Regions from separate parts of the Arthrobacter sp. Y-9 genome, predicted to be linked through region 2. Evidence: riboswitches for the same ligand, from Rfam matches in the RefSeq annotation. Region 2 holds a riboswitch; each other region holds the start of a gene.

Region 1 (9,535 bases), 350 kb from region 2:
GTCCGCGTCCCGGCCGGACACCCGGCGCTACAACGGGAGCATCGTGGACGTCGCCTTCCCGCGGGTCCCGATCATCTCGGTGATCAACTTCGGCAGCGGTCTCGACGCCGGCCAGCAGGCTGTGGACTCGGCGCGCAGCGCCGCGTCGTCGTCCTCCTCGAGCAGCGGCACGGGCTATGGGTCGAGCGGCGGCAGTTTCTCGGGCTCGGGGAGCTCGTCGAGTTTCTGAGGCGACGCGATTCCCAGTCACGCCCCAGGCAGCGGCAAGGCGCGTCCCATGTTGCTCGGCCACAGTGGTGAGTACGGAACGGAAGCGCCGGGCCGTGGATGATGCGAGAGGGGACGGTGACGCCGATCGACGGAGGCCCTTTACTACCCGAATCCCGTTGTCAGCCCCGGAGGCGGCGTGCTGTGGTCACCAGCAGACCGCGCCAGCCCGGGGCCGACGGCGTTAACGGGCCTGTGCCGCGGGGTCAGAGGGTGACCGGGCGGTCCAGGTGGGTCGGGGCGAACATCCGCAGCTTCGTGTCGACGACGACGACGTTCGGCCCCTCCGCCTCGAGGGCTTCCCGCAGCGCCTGCTCGACGTCCTCCGCGGCGACACGGCGGGCCGGCACTCCGAACGACTCGGCGAGGGCGACGAAATCGGGCCGGGACAGCTCGGTGGCTGTGGCCTTGCCGAATGCGCCCTCCATGTATTCGCGCAGGATGCCATAGCCGCCGTCGTCCACGATCAGCCAGGTCACCGGGGCGTCGTGCTGCCGGGCCGTGGCGAGTTCGGAGATCGAGTACATCGAGGACCCGTCGCCGGAGACCGCCAGGACGCGCTCGCCCAGGCCGACGGACCCGCCGATCGCGGCCCCGTAGGCCCACCCGATGCCGCCGGCGCCCTGGGCGGAGTGGAACTGGCCCGCGCGGGCGTCCCAGCAGCTCCAGCCCCAGTAGGCGGAGATCGTCATGTCCCAGAAGGTCTGCATCCCGTCGGGCACGGCTGCGCGGACGGCCGCCATGAAGTCCAGCTCATGGTCCAGGCCCTGACCGGCGAGCCGGTCGCGGACGGTGTCCAGGGCGGTGGCGACCACCTCGCGAGGGGAGCGGCCGTGCCAGTCGCGGGCGGCGCCGTCGTGGTCCTGCGGCTCGTGGTCCCGAAGCAGCCCGACGACGGCGGCCCGCAGCGCCGGCAGCGCCTCACCGGCGTCGGCGTGGATCCCGAGGGCGGGATGGTTGGACTCGAGCACGCGGGCTTCCGCGTCGATCTGGACGAGACGCCCCCGCGGAGCCAGGGTGAAGTAGTTGGACGTGACCTCGCCGAGCGACGTCCCGACGGCCAGGAGCACGTCGGCGTCCTCGATCAACTCGCTCATGTGCACGTCCTCGATCCAGGACTGCAGCGAGAGCGGGTGCTCCCACGGGAAGGCGCCCTTGCCGCCGGGGGAGCAGATGACCGGGGCGTCGAGGGCTTCCGCCAGTTCCAGGAGCGCGGCTTCGGCCTGCCCGCGACGGACGCCGCCACCGGCGATCGCGAGTGGCCGCCGGGCCGACGTCAGAATTCGGGCGGCCTCCTCGATCAGCTCGGCGCGGGCGGGGACCGGGTGGGCTTCGGCCGTGATGTCCCGGACCGGGGGAGTGCTGACGGGTTCCAGCAGGATGTCCTGCGGCACCTCGACCCAGACCGGTCCCTGAGGTGCGGTGATGGCTTCGGCCCAGGCGTCGCGGAGGGCGGAGGGGATGGCGGAGGCGTGCTGGATGGTCCGCTGGGATTTCGTCACCTGGGAGGCGGCGAGGGCCTGATCGTCGAGCTGGTGGAGCATGCCGCGGCGCCGTGCCCCGAGACCAGGCGTGGGGATCTGGCTGGCGACGACGACCATCGGAACGCCCGTGGCGTAGGCCTCCTGCAACCCGGCCAGGGAGGTCAGGGCCCCGGGGCCGGTCGAGAGGAACAGGACGCCCGGCTGTCCGGTGGCGCGGGAATACCCGTCCGCGGCGAAGGCGGAGTTGTTCTCGATGCGGCTGGAGACGAAGTGCGGCCGTCCGCAGCCCATGGCGTCGAAGAGGCCCAGCGCGTGCTGGCCGGGGATGCCGAAGACCGTGCGGGCGCCGAGGGCCTGCAGGGTCTCGACCACCAGGTCGCCGCCGTTGCGTACTGCCGGGTGCTCTCCGGACATTTCTCCCCCTCGGGTAGCAGTTCGTGTGGGCGCGGACCGGCCTTCGGCGGCTTCCGTGGAAGGTGATGCGCGCAACACCATGCTACCCAGGAGTTTTCCAATATGCACCCGTTGTTGCTGATTGGTTGACTTTGGTTGAAGCGGAAACTTACCCTTGTGTCAGTCGTCACGCTCGGTCGTGACCCAGCGCACCACCCTTTGAGTAAGGTTCACCATGGACGGAAACATCATCAATTCGGGGATCGTGATCCTCTATCTCGCGGCAATGCTGGCCTTCGGTTTCTGGGGCAAATCCCGGACGAAGAACAACAGCGACTTCCTGGTGGCGGGCCGCCGCCTCGGCCCCCTGCTGTACACCGGCACCATGGCCGCCGTGGTCCTCGGCGGAGCCTCGACGGTCGGCGGTGTCGGCCTCGGCTACAAGTTCGGCATCTCCGGCATGTGGCTCGTGGTGGCGATCGGCGTCGGCGTCCTGCTGCTCAGCCTGCTGTTCGCGGGCATGATCCAGAAGCTGAAGATCTACACCGTGTCCCAGATGCTGACGCTGCGGTACGGCACGCGCGCCACGCAGACCTCCGGCATCGTGATGCTGGCGTACACGCTGATGCTCTGCGCCACGTCCACCAGTGCCTACGCCACCATCTTCGTGGTGCTCTTCGGCTGGGACCGCTGGCTGGCGATCGCCATCGGCGGCGCGATCGTGCTGGTCTACTCCACCATCGGCGGCATGTGGTCCATCACCCTGGCCGACCAGGTGCAGTTCTTCATCAAGACCATCGGCGTCTTCTTCCTCATGCTGCCCTTCGCCCTGGGCGCGGCCGGCGGCTGGGACGGCATCAAGCAGCGCGTGAACGCCTCGTTCTTCCAGTGGGACGGCATCGGCGTGCAGACCATCATCACGTACTTCGTGGTCTACACCCTCGGCCTGCTGATCGGCCAGGACATCTGGCAGCGCGTGTTCACCGCCAAGACCCCCGGCGTGGCCCGCTGGGGCGGCGCGACGGCGGGCGTCTACTGCATCCTCTACGGCCTGGCCGGCGCCGTGATCGGCATGGCCGCCCACGTGGCCCTGCCGAACATCGACGTCGCGAACCTCGGCAAGGACGTGGTCTACGCCGAGGTCGCCACCCACATCCTGCCGGTCGCCATCGGCGGCCTGGTACTCGCCGCCGCCGTCGCGGCCATGATGTCCACCGCCTCCGGCGCTCTGATCGCGGCAGCCACTGTGGCGCGCACCGACGTCGCTCCGTTCGTGGCGAGTTGGTTCGGCCGCAACGTGGCCGTCGAGCACGATAAGAATCCCGAAGAGGACGTCAAGGAGAACCGTCTCTGGGTCCTGGGCCTCGGCGTGGTGGCGATCATCCTCGCCATCCTGGTCAAGGACGTGGTCGCGGCTCTCACCATCGCGTATGACATCCTGGTGGGCGGCCTCCTGGTCGCGATCCTGGGCGGTCTCGTGTGGAAGCGCGGCACCGGAATGGGCGCCGCAGTCTCCATGGCCGTCGGCACCGTGGTCACCCTCGGCACCATGATCATCCTCGAGATCAACGCCAAGGTCCCGCTCGACGGCGTCTACGCCAACGAGCCGATCTACTACGGCCTGATCTCCTCCGCCGTCGTCTACATCGCGGTGTCGCTCATGACCCCGCCCACGGACACGAAGGTCATCGAGGCGTGGAACGCCCGCTTGGCCGGCGCGAACGCCGAAGAAGAGCCGGTCATCCCGGCGCACTGACGGCGTAGCCGCACCTCCGTCCAGAGCCTGGTGTGAGGAGCGACGCCGGATCCCTGGATGGGGTCGTCGGCGCCGCGCTGCGGCACTGAAGTCCACTCCACACGCAAGCCGTCCCGGTCACCGACCGGGGCGGGTTTCGTGCGTCCCGGGGCGGGTGATCTGAGCAGCGCGCTGACCGTTAAGAGCCATTCGACCGCGGGGTCTCGGTGGATCGGAAGTCTAGCTATCTAAAGAGATGCGTGCCGCTGATCGCCAAAAGATCACGAATGTAGGGGAACTGCACTCAGTGCGAAGCGTTGATTCGACGACTAGCTAGACAAGCGAGCTATGTGTTAGCGTGATGCGCATGATCCATTCCGCCGCCGGCTGGGGGAGGAGCGGATCACGGTTCCCCCGCCTGCGGGCGGTTGCATTTCTTGAGTTGCACACTTCAGAGAATTCGGGAGAGCGAGATGGAAAGCTACCAGAGCCTGGTTGCCAGGGCCTCTGTCAATGCGGCGAAGGCGCACCCTGCGCTTGCCGACGCGAGCGTCCGGGTCGAGGGTGACTCCGACGGGCTCGTATTGCACGCCGTCTATACGATGAGCGGCACCGCCGACCCCGTGGCGGTGATGGCCCTCGTCGAGGAGCGGCTCATTCCGGACATGGAGAAGCTGCTCGATGCGAGCTTCGTCCAGCGTCACGTCCGCTTCGCCGTCGAAGCCACGGCCGACGCGCACCCCGCGGATCACCGGTCGGGTTCCCAGCCCGCCCTGGCCACCGCCTGACAATCTTCACCGACACACTGTTCAGCACTATTTGAGGAGGAAATCATGGGATTTCTCGGTTGGATCATTCTGGGCCTGATCGCAGGCGCCATCGCCAAGGCCATCACTCCGGGTGAGCACGGGGGCGGCTGGCTCTCGACGCTCGTCCTGGGCGTCGTCGGCGCGCTGGTCGGTGGCTGGATCGGATCGGCACTGTTCCACGAGGGCGTCAACAGCTTCTGGTCCCTCGGATCCTGGCTGCTCGCGATCGGCGGCGCCGTGCTGGTCCTGGTCGTCTGGGGGGCTTTGACCCGCAAGAGCCGGGCCTGAGGACTCGGACCCTCACAGCCGTCCGCAGTGTCGTGCCCTCACGGCCCGCCACGGTTTTCAGCACTCACTGAAAGGAAGAACATCATGAGTTTCATCGACAAGGCCAAGAACGCTGCCGATCAGGCGGTCGGCAAGGCCAAGGAAGTCATCGGCGAGGCGACGGACAACCACAAGCTGGAGGCTGAAGGCAAGCTTCAGCAGGCCAAGGGTGACGTCAAGCAGGCCGGCGAGGACGTCAAGGACGCCTTCAAAGACAAGTGACCCAAGGTCATTGACCCTGCGCCTTCGTCGGTGCCGGCATCGACCCACATCATCGTGGGGGTGCCGGCCCTGACGGGTTGCCGGCGGGAAGAGATTCCCGCTCGTCAGCGCGCCGGGGGAGCGTGAAGACCCCGGTGGCGCATCGCCCCGCTGGTCCCGTGCGGTGACGAGACATCCCGGGAGAGCGGGCCCGTAGTACCCCGAAATCGAAAAGGTTGATTTTCGATGGCGCTCGAACTGATCGACAGGCGCTGGCAGGAAAGCGATCGTCACGACCAGGCGCTTTCCGCCCTCCATCATCTCCGTGAGTTCACGATCGCCGCGGAACAGGCCCGTGAAGGCCTCCGCGAGGAATTGAACGTGAACTCCACCGACCTCGCCGCGCTGCGGTACCTGCTCGCCGAGTCCGGACACCGGCAGGTCACGGCCTCCAGGATCGAGAGACATCTGGGTCTCTCGTCTGCCTCCACCACCACCCTGGTGGCGCGATTGGAGAGGGCCGGTTATCTGGTCCGCGAGCCCGATGCCAGGGACCGGCGGTTCAACATCCTGCATCCGACCGAACGTGCACGGACCGTGGTCCATTCGATCCTGGAAGTCCAGGCAGAAGCCCTGACCGCGGTGGCCCGGTCCTTCGACGATGAGGAACTCTCGATCGTGGAGGGGTTCCTCACGGACTGCATCGCCGCTCTGCGGGAGTCCGGCTCAGGCGTCTTCCGGAAGACGTCATGACCAGCGGTATGACTCCCAGAGCAGCGCGAGGCAGCCGAGCACGATCGCCGCGCACACGCCGAAGTTGATCCACTTGTACTGCAGGAACACGGCGACGAACTCGCGCAGAAATGCGCTGGGGACGAAGTAGGCCGCGGTCTTCGAGCCACGCACCACTGCCTTCATCCCCGCACGGCGGGTGTACATCGCCGCCCGGAAGACGTGATAACTGCTGGTCGTCACCGTGACGACCGGATCGTTCTTCGTCATCAGAGCACGCGAGAACTCGAGGTTCTCCATCGTGGTGCGAGCCTCGGTCTCCGGCAGCACATCGGACTCGGGAACGCCGGCGTCCACCAGATACTCGGCCATGGCTGCGCCCTCGCTGCGGCTTTCGTCAGGGCCCTGGCCGCCACTCGGAATGAGCACCGGGCGAGACCCTTCGGGCGCCGCCCGGTGGATCTGCACCGCCTTGTCCAGACGCCCTGCGAGCAGCGGGGGGACCTTCCCGCCGATCAGGCCGGACCCGAGGATGATGACGTAATCCGGCACCTGTTTGCTCCGGGTACGCGCGTAGATGAAGGAGTACAGGAGGAATGCGCAGAACACGAAGCCCACATAGGCCACCAGCATGAAGAGGAGGAAGGGGACCATGCTCACCCAGAGGGGTGCCTCGGGACCTCCGGCAAACCGTTCGAGCAGCCCCAGCAGGAAGGGGGCGAACAGCACGAGCAGGCCCACGGCGAGAGACAGCAGATTCGCCATGGACCGTCCCTCGCGCCGTAGCATGACGACGCCGTTCACCACGAGGAAGAGTCCGAGCACGGGCACCGCGAGGATGGCGAGCAGCACGACGATCAGCAGCAGCCACGCCGTGTCGTCGTTCCGGCCCAGGCTCAGCAGCGCGAAGCCCAGCGCGAGGAGCAGGAAGACCCCGTTCCTCATGCGGCGGCGGTCCCTCCAGGTGCTCACGGCGGCGGCCAGTGCGAACACGATGGCGAGCACCGTGGTGATGTTCTCCAGGATCACCCTGGTGATGTTGTCCATACGTTCCTCCCGCACGTAACTCTACGCAGAGGCCGGGAGGGGACGGGTGGCCGCGAGCCGTATGTGGGCAAAGACGCACCCTCCGCCTGTGTGCCAGGGGAGGGTGCGCCGTCGTCGGTCAGTGAGCGGATCAGCCGATCGTGGCCCCGAACAGCAGGCCCAGAAGGTAGGTGGCCCCGGCCGCGCCGAGTCCGATCAGCAGCTGACGCAGCGCACGGCTGAGCGGCGACGTGCCGGAGAGCAGCCCAACGACCGCGCCCGTGCCGAGCAGCACCAGGCCCACCAGGACCACCGACAGCGCCAGCGCGCCGAAACCGCTCATGCCGAAGAGGAACGGCAGGATCGGGATGAGCGCGCCGGAGGCGAAGAAGCAGAAGCTGGACGAGGCGGCGCCCCAGGCGGTGCCGATCTCCTCATGGTCGTTCGTCGTCTCGGGGGCCTCGGGATGCAGGGAGAGGCTCGGGTCGCAGTCGCAGCTGAAGCGCCCCATCCGTTCCGCGGCGCGGTGCTCGGCGGCTTCGCGGCTCATGCCGCGCGCCAGGTAGACCAGGACGAGCTCGTTGTGCTCCAGATCGAGGCGCGGTGCGGCGTCGAGCGTGATCTGTGTGGGGCGGCTGGCCTCCAGGAGTTCCCGCTGGGAACGGACCGAGACGTATTCGCCCGCGCCCATCGAGAGGGCGCCGGCCAGCAGGCCCGCGACGCCGCTGAAGAGGACCACCTGGCTGTCGACGCCGGTGGCCGCCATGCCCATGACGAGGGAGAGGTTGCTGACCAGGCCGTCGTTCGCCCCGAACACGGCGGCGCGGAACGTCCCGGACAGCCGGGCGCGGCCGCGGGTGGCGAGGCCTCGCACCACTTCTTCATGGATCTGCTCATCGGCGGCCATGGCGGGGGTGGCGTGGGGATCGGTCGCGTACGGGGAGCGGCCCTCGGCGCGCTGAGCCAGCGCCAGAACGAATACGGAGCCGAAGTTCCGGGCCAGGAAGCCCAGGAACCGGCTGTTGAGGGAGGCATGGCGGGGCTTGTCCGCCTGATCGCCCAGCAGTGTCAGCCAATGGGCTTCATGCCGGCCCTCGGCTTCCGCGAGAGCCAGGAGGATCGCCTTCTCCTCGCCTTCGCGACGGGCCGCCAGATCGCGGTACACGGAGGCTTCGGCGCGTTCGTCCGCAAGGTACTGCTGCCAGCGCCGGATATCGGCGGGTGACGCTTGAGGGGTGTTCATGGGATCCTGCTCCTGAGGTGTGGTCGGAGGTGGCGCCCCATTGCGCAGCCCTCACTGTAGCGCGAAATTCCGCGGATTTTCGGACGGTTCACCGACGCTTCCGGTTTCGGTGGACCGCAATCGGGAGAGCGGCTGAAGGCTGAATCTGAGCTCCCGTCCGGCCCGCAGACCCGTGACCGCGACGCGGACCGTCAGCACGCCGTCGTCCTCCCAGACAGGGGGCCGGACCGCCCGGTTCAGCGCGTCGATCAGCTGATGCGGCTGCGCGCAGAAGTAGTGGTGGCTGGCGCCGTGGAGGAACAGGGTGACCCGGCCGCTCTGGAGGTCGACGGCGGGCAGGACGGTGACGGACATGAGAATCCTTGCGTGTGCTCTTGCCCCGCCAGGAGAACGGGGCCGCTTCTGCATCCGAGCCACCCGTGAACATGGGGTTGGCGGGTGGCCAGTCGGAGCTTGGCGCCACCTCTCGTGAAGCTGACTACACTGTAGCGGACGACGGCGGAGCGCGGCAGGGATCTGCGGTCGGCCGGGGGTCCTGTGACGCGGTGTTGAGCTGGGGAGACTCCGGTTGCGACGGATCCAAGTTGAGGTGCAGGCATAACTTGATCCCTGGTACTAAACTCGCTTCCAGAAGCTGCCCAACGTGACCGGGAACACTTCCGTGCCCAACTCGTGGATCCCCCCACCTCGAGCGGCGCCCGCGATTGAAAGGCCACCATGAAAGCCCTCCCCATCGAGCCGAGCAACGCGCCGATCAACATCGGCTCGCGGATCCGTGCGGCCCGCAAGGCTCAGCGCATGACGATCGAGCAGGTGGCCGAGGTGACCGGCCTGACCAAGGGCTTCCTGTCCCGGGTGGAACGCGATCTGACCTCGCCCTCCGTGGCGTCCCTCGTCACGCTCTGCCAGGTGCTGTCGGTGGACATCGGTGATCTGTTCGCGGCGACCGACGTGGCGCTGACCCGGGCCGACGAGGCTCCCAAGATCTCGTTCGGTGGCGACGGGATCATCGAGACCCTGCTCACCGCACGGTCCGAACGCCGGGTGCAGTTGCTGAGGGGAGTCATCGAGCCCGGAGGCAAGGGCGAGTCGGAACTCTACTCCGTGGACTGCGACGTCGATGTGCTGCACGTGGTCAAGGGCCGGATCGTGCTGATCCTCTCCAATGAGCGCTACGAACTCTCCGCCGGCGACACCTTGAGCTTCCCCGGCCGTGAGCCGCACACCTGGCTGAACCCGACCGATGAAGAAGTCGAGGTCCTCTGGGTCCTGGTTCCCGCCGCCGCGGCGTAGGGGAGTGGTTCGCGGGGGTCGGGCG
Region 2 (9,535 bases):
AAGAACGCCAGCACCAGGTACGCCACCCCCAGCCCGAGCAGGGCACGGAATCCCCGCCAGCGCGCTACCAGGATCACCACGGCCGCATAGAGCACGGCGAGAATCGCGATGGGCGCGGACCGGACGAAGTCCACGAACACGTACGACGGCGCATGCCCGGCCGAGGCCCCCTGCACCTGCGAGAGGTTCAGGTACCGGATACCGTCACCGGGGTGGACGGAATCCGAGGCGGACACCTCCGGGTTGAACACCACCTGGACCGGCGAACCACCCGCGTCCGGCTGCGTCACCGCCCAGAAGCAGGACGTCAGACGGCTGGCGCCGGGTGTGGAGCCGCCCTGGCCAGAGCCTTGGCCGGTGCCCTGCGAAGGGCTCTGCGAAGGACTCTGACCCGAGCCGCCCTGACCCGAATCCTGCTGCGCCTCGGGGGAACTTCCGGAGCAGGACGCCTTGGTGACGCTCATGACCTTGCCGGTGTCGAAACTGACGCCGGGCGCCGTGGAATACGGTGAGCTCAGGCGCAGGTCCTCGTGCTTGCCCGAAGGCCACAGGAGCGCCATGCCCAGCACCGTGAGCAGGGTGACCGGCACCAGGATGGCGGCCAGGATCCACCCGGCCCGACGCCGTGCCGCCGCCGCTTCCGCAGACGGCGGCGCGCCGTCGTCGTTGTGCGAGTGGCCCCCGCCGTGTGAATGTCCGGCACCCATGGGTCCGCTCCGCTCCTGTCGGTTCCGCCGTTACTTGTCGCTGACCACCAGGACGTCGGCGCCCAGCTGCCGGGCCCCGCCCGTCTCCAGCAGAGGCTCGACGGCGGCGCACAACGCCGTCATCGAATCGTCCACTTCCAGCACCACGGGGTGCTGATAGGCGATGAGGGAGAGCAGGTCACGGACCGCCTCGGCCGCGTCCTCCGGATCCAGTGCGGGATCGTGGCCCAGGAACACGTCGGTGGCGCCCTCCTGGAGCTCCTCCCCCGTGCCCGGCGCCGCGTAACTGATCGCGAACGCGCGGATCCTGCCCTTGCGGGTCGGCGAGACGGTGCTGCCGAACGCCGACTCCGGCTTGGCCCGCAGCACGATCGCGCCGTGAGCCCCGGAGAGGTCGTCGAGGAAGAGCCGCTGGACCGTGCCCAGCGACAGCTCGCCCGGATCGTCCCAGGAGTGCACGTCCCGGTAGTAGCGACCCACCACCTGCGTCAGCTCCACGGATCCCGTGGCGAGGTCCATGATGACGTCGCTGCCCGCGTCCTCGCCCTCACCGTCGAACACGGGGAGCTTCAGGGCGCCCGCGGAGACCTCAACGAGGCGCGAACGCTGGATGGGCTCGAGCCCGGCGGACGCCGCGAAACCGGCGCCGTCAGTGCCCGCGGCCACCTTGGACCGGAGAGCCGTCACGCCCGAGGGCGAGAGTTCGGCTTCACGGCGCAGCATCACCAGGAGGCTCGAGCCGATGCCGTGCCCGCGGTGATCGCGGGACACCTCGATGTAGGACCAGAGCCGCTCGCTATGGAGGGCCGTCTCGTAGACCACGCCCGCGGCGACCGGGATGGCGACTCCGTCCACCACGTCCTCGGCCACGATGCACTGGCGCCACGGCTCACCGTTCGCGGTGTCTCCGTCGATGCTGCCCACGGACGGCGCGAAGGACGCCCGGAACTGCCCCGCCGCGGGGGAATCGGGATCCCCCCACAGCTGGAGCAGTTCCAGGTCGTCGCCTTCCCGCCAGGGACGGTACTGGATGGTCATGCTAGGCGCCCAGCAGCTTTCCGGCCAGGTAGGCCTCCAGCTGGTCCAGGGAGACGCGCTCCTGGCTCATGGTGTCGCGTTCGCGGATGGTCACGGCGTTGTCCTCGAGGGTGTCGAAGTCCACGGTGATGCAGAACGGGGTGCCGATCTCGTCCTGGCGGCGGTAACGGCGGCCGATCGCGCCGGCGTCGTCGAAGTCGATGTTCCAGTGCTTGCGCAGCTTGTCACCGAGTTCGCGGGCCAGCGGGGAGAGCTGCTCGTTGCGGGACAGCGGCAGCACGGCGGCCTTGACCGGCGCCAGGCGCGGGTCCAGCTTCAGGACGGTGCGCTTGTCCACGCCGCCCTTGGAGTTCGGGGCCTCGTCCTCGGTGTAGGCGTCGGCCAGGAAGGCCATCATGGAGCGGGTCAGGCCGAAGGACGGCTCGATGACGTACGGGACGTACCGCTCGCCGGAGGCCTGGTCGAAGTAGGAGAGGTCCTGCTTCGAGTGCTCGATGTGGTTCTTCAGGTCGAAGTCGGTGCGGTTGGCGACACCCATGAGCTCGCCCCAGCCGGAACCGGCGAAGCCGAACTTGTACTCGATGTCGATGGTGCGGTCCGAGTAGTGCGCACGCTCGCCGTCCGGGACGTCGAAGCGGCGCATGTTCTCCGGGTTGATGCCCAGGTCCACGAACCAGTTCCAGCACGCCTCGACCCATTCCTCGAACGCCGCCGGGGCGTCCGCCGGGGCGGTGAAGTACTCGATCTCCATCTGCTCGAACTCGCGAGTGCGGAAGATGAAGTTGCCGGGGGTGATCTCGTTACGGAACGCCTTGCCGACCTGGCCGATGCCGAACGGCGGCTTCTTGCGGGCCGCGGTCACCACATTGGCGAAGTTCACGAAGATGCCCTGGGCCGTCTCCGGGCGCAGGTAGTGCTTGCCGGACTCGTCGTCGATGGGGCCGAGGTAGGTCTTCATGAGGCCCGAGAAGTTCTGGGGCTCGGTCCACTCTCCACGGGTGCCGCAATCGGGGCACACGATGTCCGCCATGCCGTTCTCCGGGGCGCGGCCCTTCTTCTCCTCGTACGCCTCCAGGAGGTGGTCCTGACGGTGGCGCTTGTGGCAGGAGAGGCACTCGACCAGCGGGTCGGTGAAGGTGGCGACGTGGCCGGAGGCCTCCCAGACCTTGGACGGGAGGATCACGGAGGAGTCCAGGCCGACCATGTCGGCGCGGCCGCGGACGAAGGTCTGCCACCACTGGCGCTTGATGTTCTCCTTGAGCTCGGCGCCGAGGGGGCCGTAGTCCCACGCGGAGCGCGATCCACCGTAGATCTCACCGGCCTGGAAAACGAATCCGCGCCGCTTGGCGAGGGAGATGACCGAATCGAGGGTGGACTTTGCTGCCATATGAACAACTCCAGGGAAAGCGGGCCGCTGGGTGCGGTCCGGGTGCGGATACTCGTGCCGGTCCCCCACAGGGGACACACGTCCTAGCCTACCGGCAGCACGTACGTCGGGCTGAATGTCCCCACGCCGCCCACCGGGGTGAGATCACCGTCCGGGCCGGGGACGAACACGCTCAGCCGGTGCCCGCGTTCCGCCGCGACGCAGAGGTGCGGGGCGCCGTCGTCGTCGCACGCCCAGGCCAGGTGACGGGGCCACGCGCCGCCACACGGAAGCGTCCGCAGCAGCCGCGTCTCCTCTTCCCCGCGCCCGACGACGGCGAGCGTGTCGCTCCCGCGAACGCCCACCACGAGTGCCCGCTCACCGGAGCCGGGGTGGCCGGTGATCTCGCTCGGATAGGCCTGCTCATGTCCGGGAGCCAACGCCACGGGTGCTCCGGCCAGGGCCCACGACCCGCCCACGGCGTCCGCTGCGTCCGGGCCGTCCGCGGGACGGATGGCCCGGTGGAGCGCGGCGTCGAGTTCGCCGACGACCCAGAGCACCACCGTGCCGTCGTCGGCGGGCCGGTCCAGCAGCAGATGCCGCGGTCCGGTGCCGAGCGGAAGGTCCAGCCCGCCCACGAGCTCCGGACCGTCCTCACCCAGGAGGTACTCGTCGACCCGGTCCCGGCCCAGGTCCGCCACGAGGAAACGGTCCTCGCCCAGCGCGAGGGTCGAGTGGGCATGGGGGCCTTCCTGGCGGTCGGCCACCGGGCCTGCACCCTCCTGACCCACCGTCCACAGCGGCTCGGCGCCCCACGGCTCATCCAGCGAGAGGCCGGACACCGTCCCGGAACCGTAGTTCGCCACGAGGAGCAGCCCGCCGGCCAGGCCGAGATGACACGGCGACGACCCGCCGCTGCTCACCCGGGCCTTGACCGCGAGGGTCTCCGGGTCCAGTTCGACCACCTGGCCGGCGTCGAGCTCCTCCACGGCGAACAGGCGGCCGCCCGGCCCGCGCAGCAGGAACGACGGGTTGCGCACGCCTGAGCTCGTGGCCAGCACCGTCAGCTCCCCGGCCACCGGGTCGACCGTCACGCGCTGGACCCCCGGGCCGCACCCGAAACCGTCCTCGGTGTAGCTACCGAGGTAGAGCGGGATGTTCATCGTTCCTCCGTGGGGTAGGGCATCATGGGGATATGACTTCTCCTGCACCGGACGGCATCGACACCATCGAGATCCGGGATTCGATGATCCGCCTGGGTCAGCTTCTCAAGCTCGCCTCGCTCGCCGACGACGGCGTGGAGGCGACCGAGCTCATCAAGAACGGGCTGGTCAAGGTCAACGGCGACATCGAGGACCGCCGGGGCCGTCAGCTCACGACGGGAGACGTGGTGACGGTCAACGGTCAGAGCGTCCGCATCACCGCTGCGGGCTGAGCACTTCGAAGCCCAGGAATTCGGCCACGTGGCCCACTTCCTGAGGGCTGATGCCGTGCCACACACCGCTGTACTGCACCTTGGTGGCGCGGGCCTTTCCGAGCAGCCAGGCCGCAGTGAAATCGACCTTCTCGCGTGGGATCACAGGGTCCTGCGGATCGCGGCCCCAGAAGAACGGCGTGCTGCCGTCCAGCTCCGCGTCCCGGAACCAGTCCGTGCCGCCCTCCACGGCGAAACCTGACAGCCCCACGATCGCCGCGAAGTCCTGCGGGCGCCGGCGCCACATGCTGGTGGCCATCGCCATGCCCATGGAGAACCCCAGGAGGCTGACGGAAGTGAACTCCTCGCGCACGCCGTCCAGCCACTCGAGGACGTAGTCGGTGGCGGCTTTGACGGCGTCGAAGGAGTAATCGAGGGACCCGGTGAGCGGGAACCAGGTGAAGCCCGGCCCCATCGTCAGCGGCGCACGCACACTTGCGACCACGAACTCGTCCGGGAGCTGGTCCGCCAGCCCGAACAGATCCGCCTCGTTGGCGCCGTAGCCGTGCAGCAGCACCAGCAGAGGCCGGCCCTCCCGCTGATCTTCGGGGACGGACCAGAGGACGGTGGGTGCGGGGAAGGCGGGGGCGTCAAGACTCATGGCTCGTATTCTGCCATCACGGCCTGATCGGCCCGGCCGAAGATGGCGGCGCGTTCCGGAAGCTACGGTGGCGTAACCGAGCCGCCCGGGGGCATGATGGGAAGAATGAGCGACTCCTCTCAGTTAACGTCAGGGCCGGAATCCTCCACGCCGGCTTCCTCTCCTCAGGCCCAGCAGCAGGGCGCCAGCGGCCACCCGTGGTCCCGGTACGTGGCCCTCGGCGACTCCTTCACGGAGGGCATCGGCGATCCCGAGCCGGCGAGCCCCGGCGGACACCGCGGCTGGGCGGACCGCGTGGCGGAGGAACTGAGCGCCGGACACCCCGACTTCGCCTACGCCAACCTCGCCATCCGCGGGCGACTCCTGCAGCAGATCATTGATGAGCAGGTGGACCCCTGCCTGGACCTCAAGCCGGATCTGATCACCATCTCCGCCGGCGGCAACGACCTCATCCGGCCCGGCGGCGATCCCGACGCCCTCGCCAACACACTGGACGCCGCCGTCGGCCGTCTCGCCTCCGAAGGCGCCACGGTGGTGCTCTTCAACGGCCCGGACACGGTGTCGACCGTGCTGAGCCCCCTCCGCGGCAAGGTGGCCATCTACAACGAGAACCTGCGCACCGTCGCCGCCCGGCACGATGCCGTGATCGCGGACATGTGGTCACTGCGGCAGCTCGCCGGCTCACAGTACTGGGACCAGGACCGCCTGCACTTCTCGCCGCTCGGTCACCACACCATCGCCGCCATGGTCCTGGACGCCCTGAACGTCCAGCACAGTCTGGAACCGCTCTCGCCCAAACCGATGCCGGAGAAGACCTGGCGCACCGCCCGCACGGAGGACTTCCTGTGGGCCCGCGAGCACCTGTTCCCGTGGGTCCTGCGCCGTCTGCGGCACCAGTCCTCGGGCGACGGCATCCAGCCCAAGCGCCCGGTGCCCGGTCCGGTGTTCCTGCCGGGTCAGGAGCTCTGACTCAGGACGCGTCCGGGACCTGGTCGTCCGAGGCCTGATCCAGGTCCTGGTCCCGGGGCGCTCTCGGCTTCCGGAACGCGGTCCTCATGTGATCGCTCGTGAGGAAGTCGGCGATGCCGATCATGATGAGGCTGAACACGATCTGCTCGGTCACCATCCACAGCGGATACAGCCCGGGGATCGCTGCCATGACGAGCGTGACCACGGGGAAGATCTGCGCGAAGAGCCGGAGCCGCTGATACGCCCAGTACCAGCCCTTGGTCGCGCGCCAGGCGAAGTAGAACAGGGTGGCCGTCATCCCGAGCACCACCACGGTGCGCATCCAGACGGCGAACGGCACCGGCTCGCCGCTGCTCGACAGCACCAGCGCGACGACGACGGCCCCCACTCCCAGCACGAGCTCCAGCACCAGGAGCCACAGCACCCACGTGAAGGCGCGCCGCGTCTTCGGATGGAGCCGCTGCCGCTCCCCGATGCGGACGCCGGACTGGCGGCCGCCGGCAATACGGTCGAGACGGAGCAGCAGGTTTTCCAGGGCCATGGTCGGAGCCTACACCGGGAGCCCGGCCCGTCCCGGAAGCGTCTCCGGCCGGGCCCGGGCCTACTCCTATGGACCCAGTCCGTCCGCCGCCGCTGAGTCCGCTATCCAAGGCGCGAGTCCGCTACCTGATGTAGCGAACTCAACACCCCGATAGCGAACTCAGCCAGGCAAGCCACCCCCGATAGCGGACTCAGCCAAGGAGGTACCGGAACAGCGGACCCACCCGAGTTCTGGTTCCGAGGCCGCGAACCCGGCCCCAGGAGAACCCGCGGCCCTAAGACCAGAACCCGGGAGTCAGGCGAACAGCGTCCGGCCGAGCAGCGCGCCGAGCTGGTCGGCCTCGGTCAGGAAGCCGTCGTGGCCGATCTCCGAGGCGATCCGGTGCACCGTGACGTCGCCGGGCAGGGCCGCGGCGAGGGCCTCTGACTGCCGGGGCAGGTAGAGACGGTCGGACTCCACCGCGGCGACGAAGAACTCGACCGGACTGTCCGCCAGCGCCGCCTCGACTCCCCCGCGGCCCCGGCCGACGTCGTGGCTCATGAGCGCTTCCGTCAGGGCGATGTAGCTGTTGGCGTCGAAGCGGCGGACGAGCTTGGTGCCCTGATGATCCAGGTAGCTCTCCACCTGGTACCGCCCCCGTTCGGCGAGGGCGGAGGCGTTGAGCGGCGACTCGCCCTCCTGGGGCTTTCGGCTGAAGCGGGCCTCGAGCTCCGCCTCGCTGCGATAGGAGATGTGCGCGATCCGGCGCGCCAGGGCCAGACCCGCCTCGGGCGCCGGGCCGTCGTAGTAGTCGCCGTCGCGGAAGGCCGGGTCCTGGCGGATGGCGAGAGTCTGCGCCTGAGCGAGCGCGATCTGCTCGGCGGTGCTGTGGGCGCCGATCGCGATCACCGCGCATTTCCGGACCCGCTCGGGGAATCCCGCTGCCCATTCCAGCGCCCGCGCGCCGCCCATGGAGCCACCGACGACCGCGAACCACTGCCGGATGCCCAGCTGATCCGCGAGCCGCGCCTCGGCGACCGCCGCGTCGCGGAGCGTGATGAACGGGAAGCGGGAACCCCACGGCTTGCCATCAGGGGCGGCACTGGACGGGCCCGTGCTGCCGTTGCAGCCGCCGATGATGTTCACGGCCACCACGAAGAACCGGTCCGTGTCGATCGCGCGGCCCGGGCCGACCAGTCCGTCCCACCAGCCCTCCTCGTCCGTGTCACCCTGCGCGACGTGCGCGCTTCCCGTGAGGGCGTGCTGGATCAGGACGGCGTTGCCGGCGTCGGGCGCGAGCGTCCCCCAGGTCTCGTACGCGAGGGTGACGTCCGGCAGCTTCCCGCCGGCCTCGAGCTCCAGCGGCCCGACGACGGCGGTGCGCTGCACGCCGTGGCGGGCGCCGGCGTCGTGCTCCTTGCGGGTGGTGGTGTCCCGCGCAGTGGACAGTGGACGGGATGCAGCGATGGTCATGGGGCCTCTATTCCTGAGCTTGCCCGCGCCGGCCGGCGCTGGGCCGAGTCTTCACCCGGGGCACCCCACCGCAGGAGGAGGGTTGCCGGCCAGCGAACCGGGGTTTGGCGCTGGCACTCGTGACTCTCGGACCAGTGTAAAGGATCGGGAAGGGCCGTTTCTGAAGATGACGCTTCATGAGACGGCATCCCGGGATTTATGTTCGCCCAGGAGGCGTCGAGGGCCGCGCATTCCGAAGAATGCGCGGCCCTGGGATGTCCCGAGGGACTCAGACGGGAGACTCAGACGGCGGCCTTGGCGGCCCGGAAACCGGCGTCCAGATCGGCCAGGATGTCGTCGATGTGCTCGATGCCCACGGCGAGACGGACCAGGCCCGGGGTGACGCCCGCGGCCCGCTGACCTGCTTCGCTGAGCTGGGCGTGCGTGGTGGACGCCGGGTGGATGACGAGGGAGCGGACATCGCCCAGGTTCGCCACATGCGAGTGGAGTTCCAGCGCGTCCACGAACGCCTTGCCGGCTTCGAGTCCGCCGGCGATCTCGAACGCCACCACGGCGCCGATGCCGTTGGGGCCGTACTTGCGTCCCCGCTCGTACCACGGGCTGCTCGGCAGGCCGGCGTACGCGACGCGTTCGACATCGTCGCGCGCCTCCAGGAATTCGGCGACCTTCAGCGCGTTCTCCACGTGGCGCTCGACGCGGAGGCTGAGCGTCTCGAGACCCTGCGCGATGAGGAACGCGTTGAACGGGCTGACGGCGGATCCGAGGTCACGCAGCAGCTGCACGCGGGCCTTCAGGATGTAGCTGAGGTTGGCGCCCAAAGCGCCGTCCGCGCCGAGGTCACGGGCGTAGACGAGTCCGTTGTAGCTCTCATCCGGGGTGTTGAAGCCCGGGAACTTCTCCGGGTCCGCGCCGAAGTCGAACTTGCCGGAGTCCACGATCACGCCGGCGATCGCGCTGCCGTGACCGCCCAGGTACTTGGTGGCCGAGTGCACCACGATGTCCGCGCCCCACTCGAGCGGCCGGATGAGGTACGGGGTGGCTAGGGTGTTGTCCACGATCAGCGGGACGCCGGATTCATGCGCCACGGAGGCCACGCCTTCGATGTCCAGGATGTCCTGCCTCGGGTTGGAGACGACCTCGGCGAAGAAGAGCTTGGTGTTCGGACGGACGGCGGCGCGCCAGTGGTCCAGGTTGTCCGGGTCCTCGACGAAGGTGACCTCGATGCCGAACTTCTTCAGGGTGTTGGCCAGGAGGTTGTAGGTGCCGCCGTACAGGCTCGGGCTGGCCACCACGTGGTCACCCGCCTCGGCCACATTGAGGATGGCGAACGTCTCGGCAGCCTGACCGGAACTGAGCAGCAGGGCCGCCAGACCGCCTTCGAGACTGG
Region 3 (9,535 bases), 1.4 Mb from region 2:
AGGAGCCGATCCTGGCCAATGTGGACACCTTCCGGCTCGAGGAGGACGCGGCCCGCGAGGAGGTCCTGGACCGGCTGCCCGAACTCGTGGTGAAACCCGTGGACGGTTCGGGCGGCAAGGGTCTGGTGATCGGCCCCGACGCCACCCGGGAGGAGCTCGACACCCTTCGCCGGCAGCTCCTCGAAGACCCCCGCGGCTGGATCGCCCAGCCCGTGCTCCAGCTGAGCACCGTCCCCACCCTGCACCGCGAGCGGTTCAGCCCCCGTCACGTGGACCTGCGGCCCTTCGCGGTCAATGACGGCGAGGACGTCTGGGTGCTGCCGGGCGGCCTCACGCGGGTGGCGCTCAAGGAGGGCAGCCTCGTGGTCAACTCCAGCCAGGGCGGCGGGTCCAAGGACACGTGGGTGCTGGGGGAGGAGACGGGTGCGGCGGACCCCGGGCCGTCACGGCGGCGGTTCGGCCACAGCGCACGCACGAGCGTGTGGCCCGTGGAGACCAGCTGGCGCGATTCCCAGGCGGGGCAGCAGCAATGAGTGCCGCGCGCCGTCGTCGTCAATCCCATCCCGCACCGTACGTCAGGAGGACATCATGCTGAGCCGGATCGCCGAGTCCCTGTTCTGGATCGGACGCTATGTGGAACGCGCGGACGGCACCGCGCGCATCCTCGATGTGCACCTGGAACGCCTCAATCATCTGCCGCCGGAGCAGCAGCAACAGGTGGCCCGGGACCTGCTGCAGGTCATGGGGTCGCCCCTGGACCGTCAGGACATCACCTTGCCGGAGCTGCTGCGCGTCCTCGCCTATGACCGGTCGAGCCCGACGTCGATCGCCGGAGCCCTCGGAGCCGCGCGGGAGAACGCCCGGCGGGCCCGGGAGACCGTCTCCACAAGCCTGTGGGAATGCCTGAACACGACGTACTTCGGGCTCAGCCGGCACCGCGAGGACGTGGCGGGGACGTACCGCTTCTGCCAGTGGGTGATCGAGCGGGCGGCCACCACGAGCGGCCTGACGGACAGCACCATGAGCCACGACGACAGTTGGCTGTTCATGGTCCTGGGCCGGTCCCTGGAGCGTGCCGACATGACCGCCCGGATGCTCGCCACGTGCGACGCCAACCCCGCGGGCGTGTCCTGGGTGAACATGCTGCGCTGCGCCGGGGCGTACGAGTCGTTCCTGCGCACGCGCCGCGCCGCGTTCGATGACCGCAACGCCGCCGAGTTCCTGCTCATGGACCGGCAGTTCCCGCGGTCGATCGTCTACTCGCTCAAGAACGCTGACGAGGCCCTCGCCCTGCTGGAGCCCAGCGACCAGCGCTCCGGGATGTTCAACGACGCCCGGCGCATCGTGGGCCAGGCCAGGACGTTCCTGGAGTTCCACCGCAGCGAGAACCTCATGGACGAATTGCCGGAACACATGGAACGCATCCAGCGATCCGTGGCGCGGGCCTCGGAGGAGATCGCCCGCAGGTACTACAGCGCCCGCGAAGAGCAGGCCTGGGTGGGAGAACTGTCATGACACGTCTGAAGATCGTGCACCGCACCGGATACCACTACAACAAGCCGGTCCTGGTCAGCTACAACGAAGCACGGATGACGCCGCCCACGGAGCCCGGGCAGACGGTGCTCGGCTCGCGCATCACGGTCGAACGGCCCGGCGCCACCCAGGCCCGGTACGCCGACTACTGGGGCACCCAGGTCACCACGTTCGAAGTCCACGAGCCCCACGAGTGGCTCGAAGTGGTGGCCACCGCCACGGTGGACGTGAACCGCGAACAGGCTCCGGCGCCCGACGGCGAACCGCTCGGCTGGGCTGAGCTGTCCAGCCGAGCGGTGCAGGACGAGTTCAGCGACCATCTGCCCCAGACGCGCCTGTCCGCGCCGGGCGAGGAGGCGACGGAACTGGTGGCGGCGCTCGCCGGACGGCCGACGCCGAAGGCCGCCGCGGAGGAGGTGTTCTCGAGGCTGCGGGGCGAGATGACGTACATGCCCGGCAGCACCGGCGTGCACACCGACGCGGCGCAGGCGTGGGCGCAGCGACAGGGGGTCTGCCAGGACCTCGCGCACCTGGCCATCGGCTGCCTCAGAAGTCTCGGGATCCCCGCCCGGTACGTCTCGGGCTACTTGCACCCGCGGGCGGAGGCCGACCCGGGCCAGACCGTGGCCGGGCAGTCCCACGCGTGGCTCGAATGGTGGGACGGCGCCTGGCACAGCTGGGATCCGACCAATCACAAGGCCGCCGGGGACTTCCACGTGGTGGTGGCCCGCGGCCGGGACTACCGCGACGTGGCGCCGCTCAAGGGCATCCTGTCCGGCGGCGGGGGCTCACGGCTGGAGGTCTCGGTGGATATGACCTGGCTGACCTGGGACTCCGTGCGGGCGTAGGGGGGGCGGCGGTGCGCACCCGCCGTCGTCGTACGTCCGTGTCGCGAGGGAACAGTTGGCGCCCTCTCCGCGTCGTTTTGCGGGCGCGAGCTGTTCCCTCGCGGTGGCCTGTCAGGGCACCGCCATCGGTTCAGTGCGAGGCCTGCTCCTGCTCGTTGGCATTGCGGGCGGCGGCGGTGCCCGCAACGCTCAGGGCGTGGGCCGCGTTCGACAGCGCCGGGGCGTGGGTGGAATCCCACTCGGTCCGGAACTTCTCCGCGTCCGGACCCATCCACCGCGTGCTGTTCAGGGTGGAGGAGAGGGCGGTGCGCTGGTCGTTCAGCACGTCGGCGCCCTTCTGCATCCTCTTGCCCAGGGTCCTGAGCTGCTCGACGTTCGCGCCCCATACGGCCATGACATCCTCCTCGGTGTTCTGCCCGGGGGCTGTCGCGGCCGGGGATCCTGCGATCACCGTACGCAGCCCCTGCCCCCGAGTCGATGGGCAGCGCTCCCCATGCTGGCGAGTTCGCGTCCCCACTCCGCGAGGGAGCAGTTGGCGCCCTCATGGGAGGGTTTTGGGGGCGTGAGCTGTTCTCTCGCGGCGAGGGGCGGGCGGGGGTGCCCGGAAGTCACCGCTGAGCGTCTTCGCGCATCCAGCCGCGGGTCAGGACGACGTCCGTGATCAGCTCCGCGCCCGCGACCACCCAGAACAGCCACGCGGGGATCACGCCGAGGATCGCGCAGACCGCCAGGCCGAGGATCATCGCCCCGATGGCGTACCCGACGACGCGTCGCGCGGCCGTCGCCGAGTGGGTTTCCGAGTACTCCCGCAGGAAATGCTGAATAGTCATCAAGAGCCGACCCTATCGCCTCAGCAGCCCGCCCCCCACTCCGCGAGGGAGCAGTTGGTGCCCTTTCAGCGGGGTTTTGGGGGCGTGAGCTGTTCTCTCGCGGCAGGGTGCGGGGCGGGGCTGTGTTTTAAATGCCCGACGGCGGGCGCCCCGTGTGTGGGGTGCCCGCCGTGGGTGTGGGTCCAGGTTCCCCGCCGTGGGTGGGGTGGGCCGCTTAGTGGGAAGCGGTTTCCTGTTCCTGGGCGTTCTTGGCCGCGCTCTTGCCGGCGGTGCGCAGTGCTTCGGCGACCTTGTTCAGGGCCGGCACGTGCTGGGACTGCCATTCGTTCTTGAACTTGTCCGCGTCCGGGCCCATCCACTGGACGCCGTTGAGTGCGCTGGTGAGCTGGTTACGCTGCTCATCGATGGCCTGTGCGCCTGCTTCGAGCTTCTTACCCAGTGCGCGAAGCTGCTGGACGTCTGCACCCCAAACTGCCATTTTCCTACTCCTTGCTCGTGGTGAACCCGGCCTGCCCGGTTTCTGTTGACTCAAAACTATCCGGACCGCGCACGAACCGTCGATGGGTAGGGGTACCCATGGAGTGCTCCCCATGGTCGGGGTTGTTATAGCACGCGTGGGCTACAAGGCGAGGCGAGACCCGGCCCGGACGTGATGCGGGGTCAGTTGATGCCCCATGATCACCGATCACGCGGCATCGACTGACCTCACATTCCAGGGGCGCTAGCCTGCCAGCGCCTGCTCGAAGTCGCGGATCAGGTCGTCCACGTCCTCCAGCCCGACCGACAGGCGCACCACGCCGTCACCCAGCCCGATCGAGGCCCGGCCTTCCGGGCCCATGGCGCGGTGCGTCGTCGTCGCGGGATGGGTGATGAGGCTCTTGGAGTCGCCCAGGTTGTTCGAGATGTCCACGACCTTCAGGCCGTTGAGCAGCGTGAACGCCGCGTCCTTGGCCGTGCCGCCCGGCAGTGGCGCGAGCTCGAGGGTCAGGACCGTGCCGCCGGCGCTCATCTGCCGCTTCGCCAGTTCGAACTGCGGGTGCGACGGAAGCAGCGGGTACTTCACCCAGGTCACCTGCGGCTGCTGCTCGAGCCACTCGGCGAGCTTCAGGGCGGAGGCGGATGAGTGCCGCACGCGCATGTCCAGCGTCTCCAGACCCTTCGTGAGCACCCAGGCGTTGAAACTCGACAGCGACGGCCCCGTGTGCCGCATGAGGTTCTTCACCGGCCCGTCGATGAACTCCTTCGTCCCGAGGATCGCGCCGCCCATGACGCGCCCTTGGCCGTCGATGTGCTTGGTCCCGGAGTACACGACGACGTCGGCCCCCAGATCCGTGCAGCGCTGCAGCATGGGGGTGGCGAAGACGTTGTCGGCCACCACGGTGGCGCCCGCGGCGTGCGCGAGCTCGCTGACCGCGGCGATGTCCACGATCTCCTGCATCGGGTTCGACGGCGATTCGAAGAACACCGCCTGCGTCGGCACGGACAGGGCTTCGCGCCACTGATCCAGATCGGGCCCGTCGACGAACACGGTCTCCACGCCCCAGCGCGGCAGGATCTCGTTCAGGATCACGAAGCAGGACCCGAACAGCGACCGTGCAGCGACCACGCGGTCCCCGGCGGCGAGCAGCGCGCCGAGAGCAGTGAACACCGCGGACATGCCGGACGCTGTGGCGAAGCACGCCTCGGTGCCTTCGAGCAGCCGCAGCCGTTCCTGGAAGGTGGCGACGGTCGGATTGCCGTACCGCGAGTAGACGAAGCGTTCGTCCTCACCGGTGAAGGCGCGTTCGGCGGCCTCGGCCGAGTCGTAGACGAAGCCCGAATTCAGGAACAGCGCCTCGGAGGTCTCATAGAAGCCCGTGCGGTCCAGCCCGCCACGCACCGCCTGAGTGGCCGGCGACCAGGAAGCGGCCTCAGGATTGAACGCCATGCCTCACGCTCCGATGGTGGTCGGCAGGCCGCTGTTCTTCCAGCCGTTCACGGTGCGCTCCCCGAAACGGTCCGGGACGCCCTCGAAGCCTTCCAGGACGTTGTACGCGGACCAGCCCGCCGCCGTCGCGGCTTCCGCCGCCGCGATGGACCGCTGCCCGGAACGGCACAGGAACACGAGGTCCGCGGTGCCCGCCTCCGGCGCCTGCTCGGCGAGCTCCGTGAGGAACCCCTGGTTCGGCACGCCGCCGGCAAGGTTCCACTGGATGAACAAGGGATCGCCGGACGGGGCCTTCGGGCGGCCGATGTGTGCCCACTCCGCTTCGGTGCGCACGTCCACGAGGATGGCGCCGTCCTTGAGCTTGTCCCAGGCCTGCTGCGGCGTCAGGTCACCCGCGTAGCTCACAGGGCACCGCCGTAGGGGGCGAAGCCGGTGGCGGGGACGGCGTACGGGTCGACCACGGGGGCCGGCGGCGCGGGCGGCGCGTACGGCAGGACGACGGCCTGGGCCGCGATCACCGTCTCCCCGTTGAAGGTCACGGACGGGCTCCCGTAGAGGATGTACCCATCGGCCAGGGCGGCGGAGACCCGCTCGCAGAACTCGCGGGTGTCCGGGCCGGTCAAGAGGCGGTAGGGCAGGCGGGCGGGCGCTTCGGCCGTCACGTCCTGGGGCGCGACGGCGGGCACGGCCACAGTGGTCTGCTCGGCGGCGGGGGCGGTCGCCGTCGTCGTGGCGGCCTTCGCGGAGGAGGCCTTGGCGGCTGCCGGCTTGGCGGCCGCAGCCTTCGTGGTGCGCGGAGCCCGGGTGGCAGGCTTGGCCGTGGTGCTCCGGGGAGTCGTGGCCTTGGCGGTTCCGGCAGGGGCGGACGTGGGTTCTTTGCGGGCAGGCAAGTGGGGCTCCTTCGCGCTTGCAGTTGACACATGCCGAGTAGTCACCTGAGGCACCCCGCCGCGTGTGGAGGGTTGCCGACCGGTCAGTCAGGGCTTGTCACCGGTGCTCGTTACTCTGCAAAAAATCTAGCACCAGCCCCCGGGGAGAAGTGTGACGGGAGGCTTCATCTTGTGTCATGAAACCGGGAGGAAACGGCGGCGGAAACCGCGACGCAATCGTCGACGGAAACCGCACCCCCGGAAACGTGGTTCACCCCCGGAAATTTCAGGGGGTGAACCACGTTTCCGTGGGTGAAGGCGCGTCAGTCGCACCGGTCCGCGACGGCCCGGGCGAACGCGAGCACCGTGGCCGAGAAATCGAGGACCTCCGTGGCCCGCCGCTGGCCGTGCCCGGAGCCCTCCTCTTCGCGGAGCCAGGCGAGGCCGCCCCGGTCCCGGTACAGCCGGACGAACTCGCGAGCCGCCTCGTTGTCGACGCGTTCGTCCCGCCCCATGACGCAGCACAGCAGGGCCGGGGCCTTGTCCAAGTGTCCGGTCCCGCGGAGCACGTGGAGAGGCGACGCCGCGGCGCGCTCCTCCGGCGGCCATTCCCCGTCCGCCCCGAATTCGTGGCGCCACTGCCCTCCCAGGCCGTGCCGGTCCAGGTCCACGATGTCCAGCAGCGGGGCCACGGCGATCACGCCGCCGAAGGCGGATGGTTCCCGGAGCGCCGCGGCCGTCACGACGAAGCCGCCGTGCGAAGCCCCCACCGCGACCGTCTGACGCGGGGTGGTCCAGCCTTCCGCGGCGAGGAAGCGCGCGACGTCGAGCAGGTCCCGGACCGTCCGCGTCTTGCCGGAGCCTCGGCCGGCTTCGTGCCACGAGGGCCCCAGCTCGCCGCCGCCGCGCAGCTGGGCGGCGGCGTGAACGCCACCGCTCTCGAGCCACGCGGGCACACTCGGTTCGGCCTCGGGGTGGTGGCGGACCCCGAAGCCGCCATAACAGCTCAGCAGGAGCGGCGCTGGACTCCGGGGCAGGCCGCCCGGCCCGAGCGCGTCCGCCCGGATGGAGACGACGACGGGCACGGGTGTCCCGTCGTCCGCCGTGCCCAGGAGCCGCCGATGGACGATGTCCTCCGGGCCGCCGGTTCGGTGCGGCGTGGAGGACGGTTCCCCAGGCCGATGCGTGAGGGGCAGACACGCGACGGCGGACGGTCGTTCGGGGGATGCGGTGCGGATCCACAGCGTCCCGTCCGGAGGGTCACCGGCCGCGGTCCGGCTCAGGGACAGCTCCTGGAGTCGCTCGGCCGGGGCCAGCCGCACCAGGTCCGATCCGTCGAGGTCCAGGGTGGTGATGCCCTCGCGTTCCACCGCGCGGAGGGTCCCGGCGGGTGTGTCGAGCCGGGCCAGCACGCGCTCGGGCGCCGGACGCGCCTGGCCCGGGCGGTCCGGGCGCGGGGTCGCTCCCGGACGCGCAGGCGCCGGAGCCGACCCTGACCCCGACGGCCCTGACCTCGACGACTCCGACCCTGACGGCCCAGGCCGCTGGGCGCCAGAATCAGGGCCGCCGGCCGGGCCCGGGGGTTTCAGCGGGACCCAGGCGTCGCCGTCGTGCGTCCACTGCTGCTCGGGGCGCCCGGGAGCCCGGGAGCGCAGGGTGAGGGCGTCCCCGTCGGCTCCGAGGGTGAGGCGCCGCCCTTGGAGGTCGTCCACCAGGCTGTCCGGGAACGGCAGGACGGAGGGCCGCCCGGACGGTGGGGTTCCGTCGTCGGCGTCGCTCAGGAACCAGCCCACGAGGCGCTGCGCGCCGGGCTTGCCGTCCAGCATCCACAGCCGTTCCCCGCCGTGGGTCCACACGGGGACGGCGTGCCAGGAGTGGGCGCCGCGCAGGGGACGGGCGGGACGGCCAGGGGTCAGGAGCCAGACCTGGGCGAGTTCGTCGCCGTCGCCGCTGAGGAGAGCCGCCACCTGCGCCCCGTCCGGGGCGAGGGCGAATCCCCGCACCAGCAGTCCGTCCGGAGCGGGCAACGGTGTCCCCGGAGACGTCCCCGGGGGCGGTCCGGAGCGCAGGTCCCACGCTTTCCGGAGCGCGGTCGCGGAGGCGACGTGCAACGCGGAGTGGGCGTCGTCACGGCCGCGCCAGAGGAACGCCGCCACGTCCCCCGAGAGCTGGGGGATCCCCTGCCGCGGACTGGTGTCCCAGCGCCGCAAGAGCCGCCGGAAATGCTCCTGACCTGGGCCGGAACCGGGGATGCCGTTCACCGGCCCACCGTGTCCCGGGGTCCGTCGGTCGAGTCTGAAATCCAGGCCAGGTGGCCGCCGTCGCGGAGCGGGCCTTCCATCCGGATCGTGCGCCACGTCGTCCCCGGGGCGGCGGTGTCCACCAGGTGCAGCTCGCCGTGGCCGCCGCGGGTGACGGCCACGAGCTCGGAGGAGGGGGAGGCGGCGATGGCCCGCCGGTCGGCGTCGTCCCAGGGCTCGTGCCCAGGACGCGGGGCGTGGTCCATGGCGGGCAGGTCCCAGCGGCCACGGACCGGCAGACCGGCCGGGCTGTCCGGCTCGGCCGCGCCGCCCGTAGCCCCCGGGCTGTCCGGAACGCCCGCCACGCCCAGGTCGAGGACGGTCAGCCGGTCCCCGTCCGGGTGCACCGACGCGACGGCGACCCCCGTCGCGGTCAGTGCGAAGCGGAAGATCAGGCCGTCGTTGAGCGGCGCTATCCGGGTGTGGCCGGAGCCCAGGTCATGGACCCACAGGCGGTTGGTCCAGGACGTCCACTCGCGAGGATTCCCGCCGCCCTCCCGCAGCACGGCCACCAGGAGACGCCGTTCCGGGTCGAACCGCAGGAAGTACGCGCGGCCCGGCGCGATCCACGGCAGAACCTCCCGCGTACGCGGCTCCGGACCGTTGACGTCCACCTGTTCGAGGCCGCGTCCGGTCGCGACGTACAGCGTCCCGGTGGCGGGGTCGTAGGCATCGCCGTGACCGTCGGCCGGGAAGCCGTCCAGGATCTCTCCGCGCAGCGGAGGGCAGTGAACCCCCTGCTCCAGCACGGCGTGGAACGGCAGGGATTCGATCGCCCCGGGTTCGCGGTGCCGGAGGACGACGCGCGGCTCCCCGCGTCCGCCGGTGACCACGACTCCCGGCTCCCCGGCCCGGGTGCGGATGCGGCGGGAGCGCGGGCCGCCGTCGGCGTCGCGGTCGATCACGGTGAGCAGATCGCTCCACGGTTCCCAGGCGGCGCCGAGGCCGGTGGTGACGGCGAGGTACCGCCCCGTGGGGTCGCAGGCGAGGTGTTCTCCCGGGATGGCCACCGGGATCCGCTGCACCCCGTCGCCTGCCGCGGCGCCGTGACGGAACGGGTCGACCACCAGGACGGCTCCGCCGCCGTCGTCCACGAAGGCGCAGCGTCCGCCGCCCAGACCCAGCACCCCGGCGTGCTCGGCCAGCACCACATGGTCCAGCCGGGACACCTCGGCGCCGGCTCCCGGATCGAGGAAGTGGACGGTGCCGGCGTGCTGGTCGGCGACGA

Evidence for each region. A riboswitch is a leader RNA that binds a small molecule or an ion and turns the genes downstream of it on or off. The one in region 2 is predicted to bind S-adenosylmethionine.
Region 1: linked by a shared signal. The riboswitch ahead of P9849_RS03650 (hypothetical protein) and the one ahead of P9849_RS05040 (homoserine O-acetyltransferase) in region 2 are both predicted to bind S-adenosylmethionine.
Region 3: linked by a shared signal. The riboswitch ahead of P9849_RS15135 (DUF1737 domain-containing protein) and the one ahead of P9849_RS05040 (homoserine O-acetyltransferase) in region 2 are both predicted to bind S-adenosylmethionine.

What each region holds. Positions count from the first base shown of each region.
Region 1 covers NZ_CP121463.1:813,087-822,621, forward strand. Annotated here, with positions in the region: gene P9849_RS03605 (DUF5129 domain-containing protein) at 1-229, shown strand, start outside; gene P9849_RS03610 (thiamine pyrophosphate-binding protein) at 474-2,165, opposite strand; gene P9849_RS03615 (sodium:solute symporter) at 2,380-3,900, shown strand; gene P9849_RS03620 (hypothetical protein) at 4,353-4,667, shown strand; gene P9849_RS03625 (GlsB/YeaQ/YmgE family stress response membrane protein) at 4,713-4,976, shown strand; gene P9849_RS03630 (CsbD family protein) at 5,061-5,237, shown strand; gene P9849_RS03635 (MarR family transcriptional regulator) at 5,463-5,969, shown strand; gene P9849_RS03640 (YdcF family protein) at 5,964-6,995, opposite strand; gene P9849_RS03645 (VIT1/CCC1 transporter family protein) at 7,126-8,217, opposite strand; gene P9849_RS03650 (hypothetical protein) at 8,269-8,571, opposite strand; SAM riboswitch class IV at 8,583-8,691, opposite strand; gene P9849_RS03655 (cupin domain-containing protein) at 8,935-9,510, shown strand.
Region 2 covers NZ_CP121463.1:1,166,548-1,176,082, reverse strand. Annotated here, with positions in the region: gene P9849_RS05080 (YibE/F family protein) at 1-707, opposite strand, end outside; gene P9849_RS05075 (GNAT family N-acetyltransferase) at 738-1,745, opposite strand; gene P9849_RS05070 (glycine--tRNA ligase) at 1,747-3,132, opposite strand; gene P9849_RS05065 (beta-propeller fold lactonase family protein) at 3,216-4,274, opposite strand; gene P9849_RS05060 (RNA-binding S4 domain-containing protein) at 4,307-4,546, shown strand; gene P9849_RS05055 (phospholipase) at 4,530-5,186, opposite strand; gene P9849_RS05050 (SGNH/GDSL hydrolase family protein) at 5,292-6,155, shown strand; gene P9849_RS05045 (hypothetical protein) at 6,157-6,696, opposite strand; gene P9849_RS05040 (homoserine O-acetyltransferase) at 6,991-8,148, opposite strand; SAM riboswitch class IV at 8,159-8,273, opposite strand; gene P9849_RS05035 (bifunctional o-acetylhomoserine/o-acetylserine sulfhydrylase) at 8,430-9,535, opposite strand, start outside.
Region 3 covers NZ_CP121463.1:3,330,526-3,340,060, reverse strand. Annotated here, with positions in the region: gene P9849_RS15175 (circularly permuted type 2 ATP-grasp protein) at 1-533, shown strand, start outside; gene P9849_RS15170 (alpha-E domain-containing protein) at 589-1,515, shown strand; gene P9849_RS15165 (transglutaminase family protein) at 1,512-2,381, shown strand; gene P9849_RS15160 (hypothetical protein) at 2,512-2,775, opposite strand; gene P9849_RS15155 (hypothetical protein) at 2,990-3,211, opposite strand; gene P9849_RS15150 (hypothetical protein) at 3,426-3,689, opposite strand; gene P9849_RS15145 (O-succinylhomoserine sulfhydrylase) at 3,933-5,138, opposite strand; gene P9849_RS15140 (rhodanese-like domain-containing protein) at 5,142-5,543, opposite strand; gene P9849_RS15135 (DUF1737 domain-containing protein) at 5,540-5,800, opposite strand; SAM riboswitch class IV at 6,037-6,143, opposite strand; gene P9849_RS15130 (prolyl oligopeptidase family serine peptidase) at 6,331-8,268, opposite strand; gene P9849_RS15125 (hypothetical protein) at 8,265-9,535, opposite strand, start outside.